Regions from separate parts of the Faecalibacterium sp. i21-0019-B1 genome, predicted to be linked through region 2. Evidence: riboswitches for the same ligand, from Rfam matches in the RefSeq annotation. Region 2 holds a riboswitch; the other holds the start of a gene.
The links. A riboswitch is a leader RNA that binds a small molecule or an ion and turns the genes downstream of it on or off. The one in region 2 is predicted to bind thiamine pyrophosphate.
Positions count from the first base shown of each region.

Region 1: another riboswitch for thiamine pyrophosphate. It lies ahead of thiW (energy coupling factor transporter S component ThiW); the one in region 2 lies ahead of thiD (bifunctional hydroxymethylpyrimidine kinase/phosphomethylpyrimidine kinase).

Region 1 covers NZ_AP031425.1:2,523,384-2,530,775, forward strand. Annotated here, with positions in the region: gene ACGHP1_RS12595 (hypothetical protein) at 58-195, opposite strand; gene thiC (phosphomethylpyrimidine synthase ThiC) at 450-1,760, opposite strand; gene thiE (thiamine phosphate synthase) at 1,963-2,598, opposite strand; gene thiM (hydroxyethylthiazole kinase) at 2,585-3,406, opposite strand; gene thiW (energy coupling factor transporter S component ThiW) at 3,422-3,937, opposite strand; TPP riboswitch at 4,229-4,336, opposite strand; gene ACGHP1_RS12620 (hypothetical protein) at 4,527-4,808, shown strand; gene ACGHP1_RS12625 (precorrin-8X methylmutase) at 4,971-5,645, opposite strand; gene ACGHP1_RS12630 (cobyric acid synthase) at 5,642-7,138, opposite strand; gene ACGHP1_RS12635 (threonine-phosphate decarboxylase) at 7,135-7,392, opposite strand, start outside.
Region 2 covers NZ_AP031425.1:1,482,662-1,490,053, reverse strand. Annotated here, with positions in the region: gene ACGHP1_RS07540 (chromate transporter) at 1-283, opposite strand, end outside; gene ACGHP1_RS07535 (chromate transporter) at 280-852, opposite strand; gene ACGHP1_RS07530 (aspartate dehydrogenase domain-containing protein) at 961-1,761, shown strand; gene ACGHP1_RS07525 (NAD(P)-dependent oxidoreductase) at 1,777-2,673, shown strand; gene ACGHP1_RS07520 (TIGR00730 family Rossman fold protein) at 2,715-3,251, opposite strand; TPP riboswitch at 3,348-3,454, shown strand; gene thiD (bifunctional hydroxymethylpyrimidine kinase/phosphomethylpyrimidine kinase) at 3,512-4,312, shown strand; gene ACGHP1_RS07510 (TENA/THI-4 family protein) at 4,305-4,982, shown strand; gene ACGHP1_RS07505 (rhomboid family intramembrane serine protease) at 5,573-6,205, opposite strand; gene ACGHP1_RS07500 (CYTH domain-containing protein) at 6,202-6,690, opposite strand; gene ACGHP1_RS07495 (class I SAM-dependent rRNA methyltransferase) at 6,887-7,392, shown strand, end outside.

The sequences.
Region 1 (7,392 bases), 1.0 Mb from region 2:
CTTTCCATCCCGTTAGTCAAAAAGATTGACCGCTCGAGTTGGGGAACTGTGAGGCGGTCAATCTTTTTTGTTATCATCGCTTTTTATCTGGGAAAACTTTGCCATGACCTCAACGGTCAGACGGATCACATCCACGACCAAGCTCAACAACGCGAGAATGAACGTGAGCAATGCGAGAGTCTCCAGCAGATTCATTCGATATCCCTCCCTTCGCCTTCAAGGCTCCGGGCAGGGTACTTTCAAAAAAAGTTTCCTCCCGGACCTCTGCTTGTTCTATGTAGAAATAGAAAAACCAGCGATACGGGATAGAAAGCATGACCACCAATTTTGCAATCAGCGCCTTATTGTTATTTTAACACAATCTTTTGGGAATTACAACAAAAGCCGCCCGGCGGTCATACCGGGCGGCGGAGGAAGATGCGCGCTGCTGCGCGCAAAACAGAAGATTTTTACAGAATGTCGATGTACTCACCGGCCAGCGCCTTGTTCATGCTGCGCACGGCACAGAACTTGCCGCACATGCTGCAGGTGTCGCTGTGGTCGTCCTCCGGCAGGCGGGCATCGCGGATGGCCTTTGCGGTCTCCGGGTCCAGTGCGCAGGCGAACTGTGCATCCCAGTCCAGCACACGGCGGGCATCGCCCATCTTATCGTCGATGTCCCGGGCGTGGGGGATGCCCTTGGCGATATCGGCGGCGTGGGCAGCGATCTTGGAGGCCACGATGCCCTGCTTCACATCGTCCACATTGGGCAGAGCCAGATGCTCGGCGGGGGTCACATAGCACAGGAAAGCTGCACCGCTGGCTGCAGCCACAGCGCCGCCGATGGCAGCGGTGATGTGGTCGTAACCGGGGGCGATATCGGTGACCAGGGGTCCCAGCACATAGAAGGGTGCGCCCATGCAGATGCTCTTCTGCACCTCCATGTTGGCAGCCACCTGATTCAGGGGCACATGGCCGGGGCCTTCCACCATCACCTGCACGTTGTGTGCCCATGCGCGCTTGGTCAACTCGCCCAGACGCACCAGTTCCTCGATCTGGCACACATCGGTGGCGTCAGCCAGACAGCCGGGACGGCAGGCATCGCCCAGCGAGATGGTCACATCGTGCTCGGCGCAGATCTCGCAGATCTCGTCAAAGTGCTCGTAGAAGGGGTTCTCGTTGCCGGTCATGCTCATCCATGCAAACACCAGAGAGCCACCGCGGCTGACAATGTTCATCTTGCGCTTGTGCTTGCGGATCTGCTCGATGGTCTTGCGGGTGATGCCGCAGTGCAGGGTGACAAAGTCCACACCGTCCTCTGCATGCAGGCGCACCACATCGATGAAGTCCTGTGCGGTCAGCTCAGCCAGATCGCGCTGGTAGTGGATGACCGAATCGTACACCGGCACGGTGCCGATCATCACCGGGCACTCGTGGGTCAGCTTCTGGCGGAAGGGCTGGGTGTTGCCGTGGCTGGACAGATCCATAATGGCTTCGGCGCCCATGTTGACGGCGCTCATCACCTTCTGCATCTCCACGTTGTAGTCCTTGCAGTCGCGGGAGACACCAAGGTTCACGTTGATCTTGGTGCGCAGCATGGAGCCGACACCCTCGGGGTTCAAACACTCGTGGTGCTTGTTGGCCGGGATGGCTACCTTGCCCTCGGCCACCCACTGGCGGATCTCCTCGGTGGTGCGATACTCTTTTTTAGCCACGATCTCCATCTGCGGCGTGATGATGCCCTTGCGGGCAGCATCCATCTGGGTAGTATAAGTCTGCATACGCTCTGTTCCTCCAAATGACAGTTTATCTCTGAACAGCAGGGTGCTGGTCATACAAGGGTAGGGAAAGGCAGCCGTCATTCAGAAAAAACAGAACGTTCTGGATGCCGGCACCTGCGCAAAATACGCTTTTCATGTTGGTTTTCTCCATGAATTTTATAACGCGGCCCAAGGTGGTGTCCCCGGTTTGCCGCAGGATCGGTCAGATGATCTGCTCCGACAGGGCTTTCAACTCTTTGCACTCGGTCTCGATGTCGTCTGCTGCAAAGATGGCGCTCACAAGGGCCACGCCATCCACACCGGTGCCCTTGAGCTGCAGGATGTTCTCCTTGTGGATGCCGCCAATGGCCACCACCGGGATGTCCACGGCATCACAGATGGCCTTCAGGGTCTCGTGGGGCAGAACATCCACATCGGTCTTGGTGTGGGTGGCAAAGGCTGCGCCCACGCCAAGGCAGTCTGCGCCGTGCTTGACGGCTTCCCGTGCTTCCTCCACACTGTGGACGGAAACGCCGATCATCATACCGTCGCCCACACGGGCGCGCACCTGCGCTGCGGCCATATCCTCCTGCCCCACGTGCACACCCTCGGCGTGGCAGCGGATGGCAATGTCCACATTGTCGTTCACAAAGAACGGCACGCCGTAGCGCTGGCACAGAGCATGGATCTCCACAGCCTCTTTCAGAAAGGCTTCGTCGTCCAGCTCTTTTTCACGCAGCTGCACACAGGTGACACCGCCCTTCAGGGCGCTCTCCACCTGTTCATAGAGGGTCTGTTTGCCCACCCATGTGCGGTCGGTGACGGCATACAGAAGCATGTTCTGCTTATCGCACTTCATAGTTTGCTCCTTCTTCCAGCTGATCCGGGGTCATATTGTAAATGGCATCGATGATATAATTGCGGTAGGTGGAGTTGCCGTCCAGCGGGGTCAGGCGCTTGTGGGCGGTCTCGCCCGCAAGGCCCATGGCGCACACTGCAGCTGCAGCAGCTTCCAGCGGATGACCGGGGTTGGCGGTGACGAACGCCGCCGTCAGGGCCGAAAGCTGGCAGCCCGTACCGGTGATGCTGCTCATCATGGCATTGCCGTTGCGGATGCAGTAGGCTTTTTCGGCATCGGCCACGATGTCGATGGCACCGGTAATGGCAATAACGGCACCCGTCTGGGCTGCAAAGGCCTTGGCAAAGGCCACGGCAGAATCCAGATTTTCCTCAGTAACTTTATCGGCCACATCGGCATCCACACCCTTGGTGGTTCCCGCGCCGGAGGCCAGCGTTTTGATCTCCGAGATGTTGCCGCGGATCACGGTGAACTTTACGTCCCGGAGCAGGCGGAAAGCCGTGTCGGTGCGCAGGCGGGACGCACCCGCACCCACCGGGTCCAGCACCACAGGATGGCCCAGCTGGTTTGCCTTTTTGCCCGCCAGCAGCATGCTGGTGATGGTGCGGCTGTTCAGGGTGCCGATGTTGATGTTCAGCCCGCCGCAGATGGTGGTGATGTCCTCCACCTCGGCGGCATCGTCGGCCATGATGGGCGAAGCACCGCAGGCCAGCACCATGTTGGCGCAGTCGTTCACGGTGACGTAGTTGGTAATGTTATGGATGAGCGGGCAGGTGCGGCGCAGGTTCTCGAATTCTGTTTTGAACATTCGGGTGCCCCTCCGTCAGGAAAGGCTCTTCTGCATGCTGTGCAGAGCGCCGGAGCGCTGCAGGCTGTACACCAGCACGCCCGCAATGATGGAACCCACTGCAGTGGAGATGAGGAACGGCACGATGTAGGCATAGAACGCGATGTCGCCGGCGCTCTTGCCCATGAGGAAGATGGCCACCGGGTAAGCGCACAGGCCGCCCAGAATGCTGGTGCCGAACACCTCGCCCACCATGGTGGCAAGGATGTTTTTGGTCTTATGGTACACAAGGCCGCACAGCAGTGCGCCGAACATGCTGCCGGGGAAGGCCATCAGGCTGCCCAGACCCAGCAGATTGCGCAGCAGCGAGGCCACAAAGGCTACGCCCACGCCCCACCACGGGCCAAGCAGCACCGCGCAGGTCACATTGACCATGTGCTGGATGGGTGCACATTTGCTGCCGAACATGGGGAAGCTGAATACGCTGCCCACCACGCACAGAGCGCACAGCATGCCGGCCAACGCCAGCTTTTTCACAGAGATTTTTTTCATAAGGCAAGGCTCCTTTCCAAACCTGCGGAAGCAGCAAAAACCATACAGCGCCTCCGCAAACAGCCCGCACCCGGTGCCAGACCCGGCGCAGGAACTATAAGAAGCGGTCGAGACTTGCTGGTCTCCTCTCACGCCGGAACACGGCTTCCCATCGCTGACGGTCACAAAGCTCAGGGCGCTCCCCCTCAGCCCGCTGCGGCACTTCCGCAGAAAAGTACAAGGCATCCTCCTTAATGGTAATCGGTACACAACAAAAAAACAGGAGACACCTTCCGCGGTGCCTCCTGCAAAAAATCATCCATTCTGACTTCCTACGGCGGCATTATCCGCATCAGGTAAAAGGGTCGAAGTTTGGGCACTTCCTCTCAGCCTGCTTCACAAGCTCCCCTGTATTTGATTGTGACTGTATTCTACACCCTTTGCGCACAAATTGCAAGAGGGGGCAAAGGCGCGCACAGCGGTGCAAAACGTTTTTCACGCAGGTTTTGGGGCGTTTCACGCAGGTTTTATTGAAAAAGAAGGTGAAATATGGTATTTTCAAGGTGGACACAGCACGGATATTGTTCTGGTCTGCACCAATGATACACGAATGGACGGTGGCCTGGGCCTTACCATTACGGGTATGCGCAATGTTACAATCACGGGAAGCAATGCAAAAGGCTCGATGCTGGTGTGGAACACCGCAGGCAGGCCCGAACCCGCAGGCGCACCCGCCTTTGCGGATGTGACCGACCCTGATATGGCCAAGGCCGCACAGTGGTGCACCGAGCAGGGCACCATGGCTGCCAAGGGCGACCGCTTTGAGCCCGAAGGCTGGACCCCGAAGTTCAAGGTGATCGAAGTGTGGAACAAGGCGTTCCCCGCAGCCTGATGCCGGCAGTGTGGATGCCGTGCTCGGTTCGGACCTTTTCCGTGAAAATGGGGCTGTTGCAAAATAGCTCTCTGAAAAAATCATGAACAAAACCCGGAACCTTTTCTCGGCCAAAACGGCTCAAAAAGGGTTCCGGGTTTTTGATGTTATGCTGTTTCCGCCTTATCCGTTCCACCCTCTGGCAGAGGGGTCCAGCATTTCGGCGGCAGAGTAAATGAGGGCGTTGCAGATGGCTGCAGCCACATTGCTGCCGCCCTTGCGGCCCATGGCGGCGATGGCAGGCACGCCGTATCGCTCGCAGGCGGCAAACAGTACTTCCTTGCTTTCCACCACATTCACAAACCCCACCGGCACGCCAATGACCAGTGCAGGCCGCAGACCGGCTTCCATTTCCTCCGCAATGGTCAAAAGGGCCGTGGGCGCATTGCCAATGGCCAGAATGGCCCCCGGGTGCTCCCGGGCAGCGCGGTGCATGGCGGCAACGGCACGGGTGGTGCCCGCCTGCTTTGCGGCTTCGGCCACAGCGGGGTCTGCCATGTAGCAGATGGCTTCACCGTTCAGTTTTTTCAGGCCCGGCTTTGTGATGCCCGCCAGCGCCATATTGGTGTCGGTAACGATGAAAGCACCCGCGTGCAGGGCCTTGACTGCGGCTTCCACCGCGCCGGGTGTAAAGCGCAGATTTTTGGCATAGTCGAAATCCGCGGTGGTGTGGATGACCCGCTTGACCACCGCAGCCGTCTCCGGCGGCGGGGTCAGGCCCAGCTCGTCCAATTCCCTTGTGATAATGGAGATGCTCGTCCGTTCAATGTCGGCGGGCAGATGATGCTGCGGTGTCATGTGTTGTCTCCTTTTTGCATTCCCATAGCGGCATAGATGGCGGGCATATCCAGTGCCGCACGCACACCATCGGCAAGCAGATCAAACTGCTGCTGACGGTACTGCTCCATGGGGATAAGCTCGGCCCCGGCCGGATCGATGCCCTTCCGTTTGCACAAAAATGCGGTCAGTTTTTCGGTCAGTTCGCCGGTGTCGAACAGGCCGTGCAGGTAGGTACCGAATACACCGTCCTGCACACAGCCCTCCGGCGTGCCGTCTGCAAGGATGCAGAACGCACTGCCCCGCACCTCGGTGCGGCCTGCGTGGATCTCGTAGCCCGTCAGCTTTGCGCCTGCAAAGGGTTCTGTGGTCACACAGGCTGCGGTCTGGGTCAGGTGCTTTTCGGTGCCGAACACCGTCGTGGTGGGCAGCAGGCCAAGGCCCCGCAGGGTGCAGGGGGTACCGCTCTCCTCCCCTGCCGGGTCGCAGAGCTGTTCGCCCAGCATCTGATAGCCGCCGCACACGCCCAGCACCGGCGTACCGGCTGCCGAAAGCCTGAGCACCGCCGCTTCCAGTCCGCTTTCCCGCAGCCAGCGCAGGTCGTCCATGGTGTTCTTGGTGCCGGGCAGGATGACGAGATCCGGTGCACCCAGCTGGCGGGTGCGCTGCACATACCGCACGCCCAGCAGCGGGTGCTGTTCCAGCGGGATAAAGTCGGTGAAGTTGGATACATGCGGCAGGCGCAGGATGGCGATATCCAGCGGCTTGACCGCAGCTTTTGTATCCAGCCGGTCGGAGAGAGAATCCTCGTCCTCGATCTCCACCCGCAGGTACGGCACTACGCCCAGCACGGGCAGGTGTGTTTTTTCTTCCAGCATGGCAAGGCCGGGCCGCAGGATCTCCACATCGCCCCGGAACTTGTTGATGATCAGGCCCCTGATGCGGGCACGCTCGTCGGCTTCCAGCAGCTCCACAGTGCCGTACAGCTGGGCGAATACGCCGCCCCGGTCGATATCGCCCGCCAGCAGCACCGGCGCATCCACCAGCTTTGCAAGGCCCATGTTGACGATATCGTCGGCTTTCAGGTTGATCTCCGCCGGGCTGCCCGCGCCTTCGATCACGATAATGTCGTTCTCGGCGGCAAGGCTGTTGTAGGCTTCCAGAATGTCCGGGATAAGGCTGCGCTTCATCCTGAAATAATCGGCGGCAGACATCTGGCCCCGGGCCTTGCCGTTCACGATCACCTGACTGCCCACATCGCTGCTGGGCTTGAGCAGGATGGGGTTCATGCGCACATCCGGCTCCACGCCTGCAGCCTGTGCCTGCACCACCTGCGCACGGCCCATCTCTGCACCGTTGCGGGTGACGAAGCTGTTCAGGGCCATGTTCTGGCTTTTGAAAGGGGCCACGCGGTAGCCATCCTGCGCAAAGATGCGGCACAGCGCCGCGCACAGCAGGCTTTTGCCCGCACCGCTCATGGTGCCCTGCACCATAATGCATTTTGCCTTGCTCATTGTGCCACCTCCGGCAGGGTTTCGGCCAGCAGTACAAGCAGCTGCCGGTTCTCGTTTTCTGTGCGCACGGCGGTGCGGTACCAGCTGGCATCAAGGCCCGGATAATTGCCGCAGCTGCGCAGTACTGCACCCTTGCGGCGCAGCGCTTCGCCCAGCGCTTCCGGCGCGCGGAACAGCAGATAGTTAGCCCGGCCCTCGATCACCCGCAGGCCCAGCGCCCGCAGGCCGTCTGCCAGCACAGGCCGCTGTGCTTC
Region 2 (7,392 bases):
ATGCAACGAGCAGGATAATGACAAAAGACGGCAGCACCACACCCAGCGTGGCGCACAGCGCGCCCCAGAAGCCGCCCTGTGAAGAACCAATGAAGGTGGCCATATTGATGGCCAGCGGGCCGGGTGTGGACTCTGACACCGCAATAAAGCTGAGGAATTCGCCTTCCGTCAGCCAGCCGTGTCCTAAGACCGTTTCCCGCACCAGCGAGATCATCCCGTAGCCGCCGCCGAAGGACAACGCACCGATCATGAGGAAATTCCAGAAAAGTTCTACATAGATCACGGCTTCTTTTCCCCCTTCCGCAGCTGCTGTACTGCATACACCAGCAGCCCGGCCGCACCGCTGAACAGGATGTAAAAAATGGAAGAGAAGGACACTGCTGCAATGGAACAGCCCACCATCGCTGCCGCAACCGTGGTCAGGATGACAATATTGAAGACGCTGTGTTCCAGCTGCTTCAGCATTTTCAGGCCCGCCGAGAGGATCAGATAGATCACACACACCTGAATGCCGTGGAACGCACTTGCCACCACCGAAAGGCGGAGGAACTGGTCAAAGAACAGCGAGATCAGATAAATGACCGCGAAGGACGGAAGACATACCGCCACCGTGGACGCTGCCGCACCTGCCGCACCCTCGATCTTGTAGCCGATATAGGTGGCACTGTTCACCGCCACCGGGCCGGGCGTAGACTCCGCAATTGCCACCATGTCCAGAAATTCTTCCTTTGTCACCCACTTTTTTTCTTCCACAAATTCATTCTGCAGCAAAGCCACCATGGCATAACCGCCGCCAAACGTGAACGCACCAATTTTGAAAAACGTCCAGAAAAGCTCCTTTGTTTTCGACATAGCCTTCTCCTTTCTTGCGCCTTATTATATCATTTTTTGTTTTGATATGATATACTTTAATGGAATATGCTGTTTTCTTTGGAAAAAGCAGAAAAAGGAGTTTAGGATATGAAAACAAAATTTGGCATTGTAGGCTGCGGCTTTCTGGGCGGCATTGTGGCCAACGCATGGAAGAACGGTCTGCTGCCGGACTATGAGCTGGTGGGCGTGACCAGCCGTACCCGTGCTTCGGCGGAAAAGACTGCCGAAACGGTGGGCTGTGCCGTGTGTGACGATGTGGATGCTCTGCTGACACTGCAGCCGGAATACATTGTGGAGACTGCTTCGGTGGAGGCTGTGCGCGCCATGGCTGTGCCTGTACTGAAAAGAGGCGTGAATCTGGTCATTATTTCCATTGGTGCCTTTGCGGACCTTGATTTTTACGAGCAGGTCAAGGCCGCTGCCGTGGAGGGCGGTGCCAAGGTGCATCTGGCAAGCGGTGCCATTGGCGGCTTTGATGTGCTGCAGACCGTCACTCTGATGGCCGAGGCGCAGAAGCTGGCCGAGACGGCAGGCATTGAGACCCACACCGGAGCCAAGGGCTTCCGCAACACGCCGGTATGGGCCGACCACCTGCTGACCGATACCGAAAAGACCACCGTGTTCACCGGCAATGCCAAGCAGGCCATTGCCACCTTCCCCCGCCGCGTGAATGTGGCTGTTGCCACCTCGCTGGCCACCACCGGCCCGGAGATCACCGGCGTGACCATGCACTCGGTACCCGGCTGGGTGGGCGACGACCACTGCATCACCGCCGAGATCGAGGGCGTGAAGGCCGTGGTGGATATCTGCTCTTCCACCAGCGCCATTGCCGGTTGGAGCGTAGTTGCCCTGCTGCGCAACCTCTCCTCCCCCGTATGCTTCTATTAAAGGAGGGCTTTGCAGATGTTCAACAAACTGGTGGCCATTGAGCCGGTAAGCCTGATCCCTTCCGCCGAGGAAGCGCTGCATCAGTACGCAAAAGAAGTGGTGCTGTACCGCGATATCCCGGCCAGCGATGACCAGATCGTGCAGCGCATCGGAGATGCCGATGCCGTGCTTCTGAGCTACACCTCCCGCATGGGCAAAAATGTGATCGAGCGCTGCCCGAATATCCGTTACATCGGCATGTGCTGCAGCCTGTATTCTGAGGAAAGCGCCAATGTGGATATCGCCTACGCCCGCACCCGCGGCATCAAAGTGCTGGGCATCCGGGACTACGGCGACCGCGGCGTTGTGGAGTACGTCCTGCATGAGCTCACCGGCATCCTGCACGGTTTTGGGATGCCCATGCTGCGGGACGAGCCGGTGGAGATCACCGGGCTGAAGGCAGGCATCATCGGGCTGGGTGTGTCCGGCAAAATGATCGCCGACGCGCTGCAGTTCATGGGTGCCGACATTGCCTATTACAGCCGCACCCGCAAGCCGGATGCCGAAGCTGTGGGCATGGCCTATAAGCCGCTGGCACAGCTGCTGACCGAGAGCGAGGTGGTGTTCACCTGCCTGAACAAAAATGTCCTGCTGCTGGGCAAGGACGAATTTGCACAGCTGGGCGCAGGCAAGGTGCTGTTCAACACTTCCATCGGCCCGGGCTTTGACTCTGCTGCTCTGGAACAGTGGCTTGCTCTGCCGGGCACCCACTTTTTCTGTGACACCCGTGCCGCTGCCGGCCCGGTGGGTGAAGGCTTCTTTGCCCGTGAGAATGTGCATTGCGCGAATGTTTCTGCCGGACGCACCAAGCAGGCTTTTGTGCTGCTGAGCCAGAAGGTCCTTGCGAACCTCCGCACTGCACTGGGAGAATGATATAAAAAGGAAACGCTTCCCCGGCCGGGAAGCGTTTCCTTTTAGGCTTTATTCAAAATTGTTGTGATCTCTTCCAGATTCGCCGCAAATCGGATGCCCTGCTGGCGCTGCGGCGTGGAAAGGCCTTTCTCGATCATTTTGGCAAGCAGTGCTTTCAGGCTGTCGTAGTAGCCGTTCAGATCATACAGGATGCAGGGCGCGTCCAACTGGCCCAGCGAGACCTTGGACATTACCTCTGCGATCTCTTCCAGCGTGCCGGTACCGCCGGGGAATGCGATGAAGGCATCGCCCAGCTCGATCATCTTCGTCTTGCGCTCGGTCATGTCCTTGGTGACGATCAGCTCGGTCAGGCCATCGTGCTGCAGCTCCTGCTGCACAAAGAACTGCGGTTCCACACCGGTCACCGTGCCGCCTGCGTCCAGTGTGCTCTGGGCAAGCTGGCCCATCAGGCCGCTGCGGGAGCCGCCGTACACAAGGCGGTGACCGTTTGCACCGATCCAGCTGCCCAGTTCCCGGACAGCTGCCGCCAGCACAGGATCATTGCCCGCATTTGCTCCAAGATAGACCGTGATGTTCATGGTATTCCCCCCTTTGTTTTTTCCATTTTACCACGCAGCGGGCCGATTGAAAAGGGCCATCCCCTTGCAAATGCAGCGGCACTGTGGTATTCTTGAACGCAGAAAAAAGGGAGCCTGCAAAAGCAGGCTGAGAGTGGGCTGTTTGCCCAGACCTGTGACCTGATTTGGACAATGCCAACGTAGGGAGATACTGCTGCTTTAAAGTGCGGAGGTGCCTCCTTGCGGGCATTTCCGCATTTTTTGCAAAGGAAGTTGTAACCATGAAAACTGCATTGACGATTGCCGGCAGCGATTCCAGCGGCGGTGCTGGAATTCAGGCCGATATCAAAACCATGACTGCAAACGGCGTGTACGCCATGAGCGCCATTACCGCACTGACTGCCCAGAACACCATAGGTGTGACCGGCATTTTTGAAGCCACGCCCGAATTTCTGGCACAGGAGATCGATGCCATTTTTACCGACATCTACCCGGATGCCGTCAAGATCGGCATGGTATCCTCGGCAGAGCTGATCGGTGTGATCGCCGAAAAGCTGCACACCTACGGCGCAAAGCATATCGTGGTGGACCCGGTGATGGTTGCCACCTCCGGCTCCAAGCTGCTGCGGGACGATGCCGTGCAGGCACTGACCGAAAAGCTGCTGCCCATGGCAGAGGTGGTCACCCCCAACATTCCGGAGACTGAGATCCTTTCCGGCATGAAGATCACCGATGCGGCCGGAATGGAGACCGCTGCAAAGCTGATCAGCGAGAAATACCACTGTGCCGTGCTGTGCAAGGGCGGCCACCAGATCAATGATGCCGACGACCTTCTGTGGCGGGACGGCTGCGGCAAATGGTTCCGCGGCAAGCGCATTGCAAACCCCAATACCCACGGCACCGGCTGCACCCTATCCAGCGCCATTGCGTCCAATCTGGCAAAGGGCCATGATCTGGATGCATCGGTGGAGCGCGCAAAGGCCTACATTTCCGGCTGTCTTTCTGCCATGCTGGATCTGGGCCACGGCTCCGGCCCGATGGACCATATGTTTGCACTGAAGGGAGAGTTTGTGGGTGAGTGAGCAGACCTTTGTGCAGCAGCTGGTGCAGGAAAGTCTGCCTGTGTGGGAGAAATGTCTGCACTCAGAATTTCTGACCCACCTTGCGGATGGCACACTGGATGAAGCCTGCTTCAAGGGCTACATCGTGGAGGACAGTCTTTACCTGCGGGAATATGCCAAGGTGTTTGCCTGGGGCATGACCAAGGCAAAGGATATGCAGACCATCCGCACCTACTATTCCCTGCTTTCCTTCGTGAATGAGAGCGAGGATGCAGCCCGCCTGCACTATCTCAAGCACTTTGGACTGACCGATGAAGGCATCCAGAGCCTGCCGCTGCGGCCGGAGAACCGTGCCTATGTGGACTCTATGATCGAAGCCGCCAAAAACGGCGAGGGCGCAGCCGAGTGCATGATGGCCTGCCTGCCCTGTATGCTGAGCTATGGCTGGATCTTCCAGAAACTGCTGGAAGAAAAACCTTCCGTGCAGGATACCCTTTATGGTGCACTGGTGGTGGACTATGCTGACAAGGGCTATGAGGCGGCCTGCCGCGACTGGGCCGCGTTTGCAGAAAAAGTCTGTGAAGGCCTGAGCGACGAGCGCCTTGCCCGCTGCCGCGAGATCTTCCATGCCTGCTCGGAGCACGAGCTGAACTTCTGGGCCATGGCAGCTTCCCCGCGCAGTGACCTGTAATTTTTCCTAAAATATAAAATGCACCCGGCCTGTGGGCAGAACCGCAGCAACCGGGTGCATTGTTTTGTTCAGGGTTTCGTGGCCGCAGCCGCAGGCATGAGCCTTCGTGCCGGAAACAAGGGAGCCCTAAAACAAAAACTCCCCCGGCTCTTCTGCCGAGGGAGTGGAAAAGAAAAACGCCCCTAACAGAAGAACTCTCTTCTGTCAAGGACGAATAAAATTTGGCCTTTTATCCGCGGTGCCACCCTGACTTCATGGGCATGACCCCATGCACTTGGCGGGATGCCAACACATCCCCGGCAACTGACGTATGCCCTACGTTGCAGAATACTGTGCGGCGAAAGTTCTCCGCAGTTCCCTGCACCCTCAGCGGTCCATTTCGGGAAAATATAACGCAAAGTCACACTTTCCTTGACGAACTGTTTCCGGTCTGCTTCTCAGCTGTACAGGCTCTCTGTACAGGCATGGTTCGCCGTTATCTCTGCTTCAACGGTTTAGTGTATTGAAGTTGGCTATATTAAACCACGGATTTTTCGTTTGTCAATACCTGTTTGCAAATTTTTCAAAATCAGCCTATGTCCACAGTGGGTTCAGCGCTTCCGGCGGCTGTTCGTGCTGGAAAACTTCACCGCTTTTGCCGGCCTGCGGCGGCTGTGCAACGCACTGTAGTAGCCAAAGGCAGTGCCGCATAAGCCGCCCACAATGTGCATGAAGTTTGCTACATTGTCGTGCACAAAAATGATATCGTACACCTGCTGACCAAAGTACAGCGCTGCAACCAGCAGCATGGTGACCGGGATGCCGCCGGAGAAGCCCGCCAGCGACGAAAGCATGATAAGCATAAACACGATGCCGGACGCGCCCAGCAGCCCCGAACGCGGGAACAGCACGCATTGCAGCACGCCGGTGACCAGAGCGGTGAACACCATGCCGCACAAAAGCGGCTTGCTGCCGTACTTTTCTTCCATTGGCGGGCCAACAACGAGCAGCAGCAGCATGTTATTCAGAAAGTGGTCCCAGCTGGCATGGCCCAGCACATGGCCGAACAGCCGGATGTAGAACAGCGGGTCCTTCAGCGAGGAGCGGTAGACACAGAACAGGTGCATGGTGCTCCACCCGTCCGTCCACTGGTCGAGGAACAGCACCAGAAGTGACAGCAGGAAAAATGTGAGGATCACCGGGGAGTTGTACTGCAGTTCCAGTTTGAGTTTTACTTTTTTCATCCTCTTGTCTCCACCCAGTATTCGCCCATGCTCTGGCCGGGCTGGTTCGTCACTTCATCCTTGAGGTACTCGCCAAGGCCGCAGCTTTCCGGTTGCCATGCAAGGGCTGCTTCCACCGTGGGGTACTCCACCTCGGCATACCAGAACTCGGTAGGCTGGCCTTCGTCCACATGGTTCACTTCCAGCACAGAACCGTCCGGCAGGGTGTAGCTGCGGCGCAGCTTCGGGATGAGAGGTTTAGCGATAATCTTGTATTCCAGATCATCAAACAGTTCTTTGTCGATGCTGCGCTCGATCTCCTCGCGGGCAAGGCCGCCCCCGGATTTGAAGCAGAGGATGTAGTCCGTTCTGCCGCCGGTGAGGGCTTCTTCCCGGATGCGCACAGTGGGCCGCACGCTGATATAGCCCTGCCGCATGGCAAATTCCTCCCTGAGGGGCAGCCCCTCCGGCCAGCCCTTCACCATCCATTTGCGTTCGATTTCCATAATGCATCCCTCTTTCATGCGGTTTTTTGGCATTTCTTATTTATAATAACATGATTTTGTGCTATTATAAAGGGTAGATTTTTACTCCTTCAGTCTGCTTCGCAGCCAGCTCCCTCAGTGAGGGAGCCTATCCGCACGGTAAGCGTGTCGAGCGAACGCGGGACGAAGGGAGTTCGTCCATGATAAGGAGAACCATATGAAAGAACGCGCTTACCCTGTGTATACCGTCAACAAACACGCCGAAGGCCTGCTGGTGGGCGGGCACCCTTGGGTGTATGAGAACGACATCCTCCATTCCCCGGAAAATGAGCCGGAAAACGGCACACTGGCCGATGTGGTCAGCACCAAGGGTTCCTACCTTGGCACCGGCTTTGTCTCGCTCAAAAGCAAGATCCGCGTGCGGCTGATCTCCCGCAATGCCAACGACACCTTTGATGCTGCGTTCTGGCGCCGCCGGGTGGAATATGCATGGAACTACCGCAAGACCGTGCTGGAACCTGCAGACCTTTCTGCCTGCCGCGTCATTTTTGGCGAAGCCGACCAGTTCCCCGGCCTGACCGTGGACCGGTTCAGCAACATCCTCGTCACGCAGACCCTGAGCATGGGCATGGAAAAGCTCAAGCCCGTCCTCTTCCCCATTCTGGCAGAAGTCCTGCGCGCCGACGGCCAGACCATCGACGGCATCTACGAGCGCAACGATGA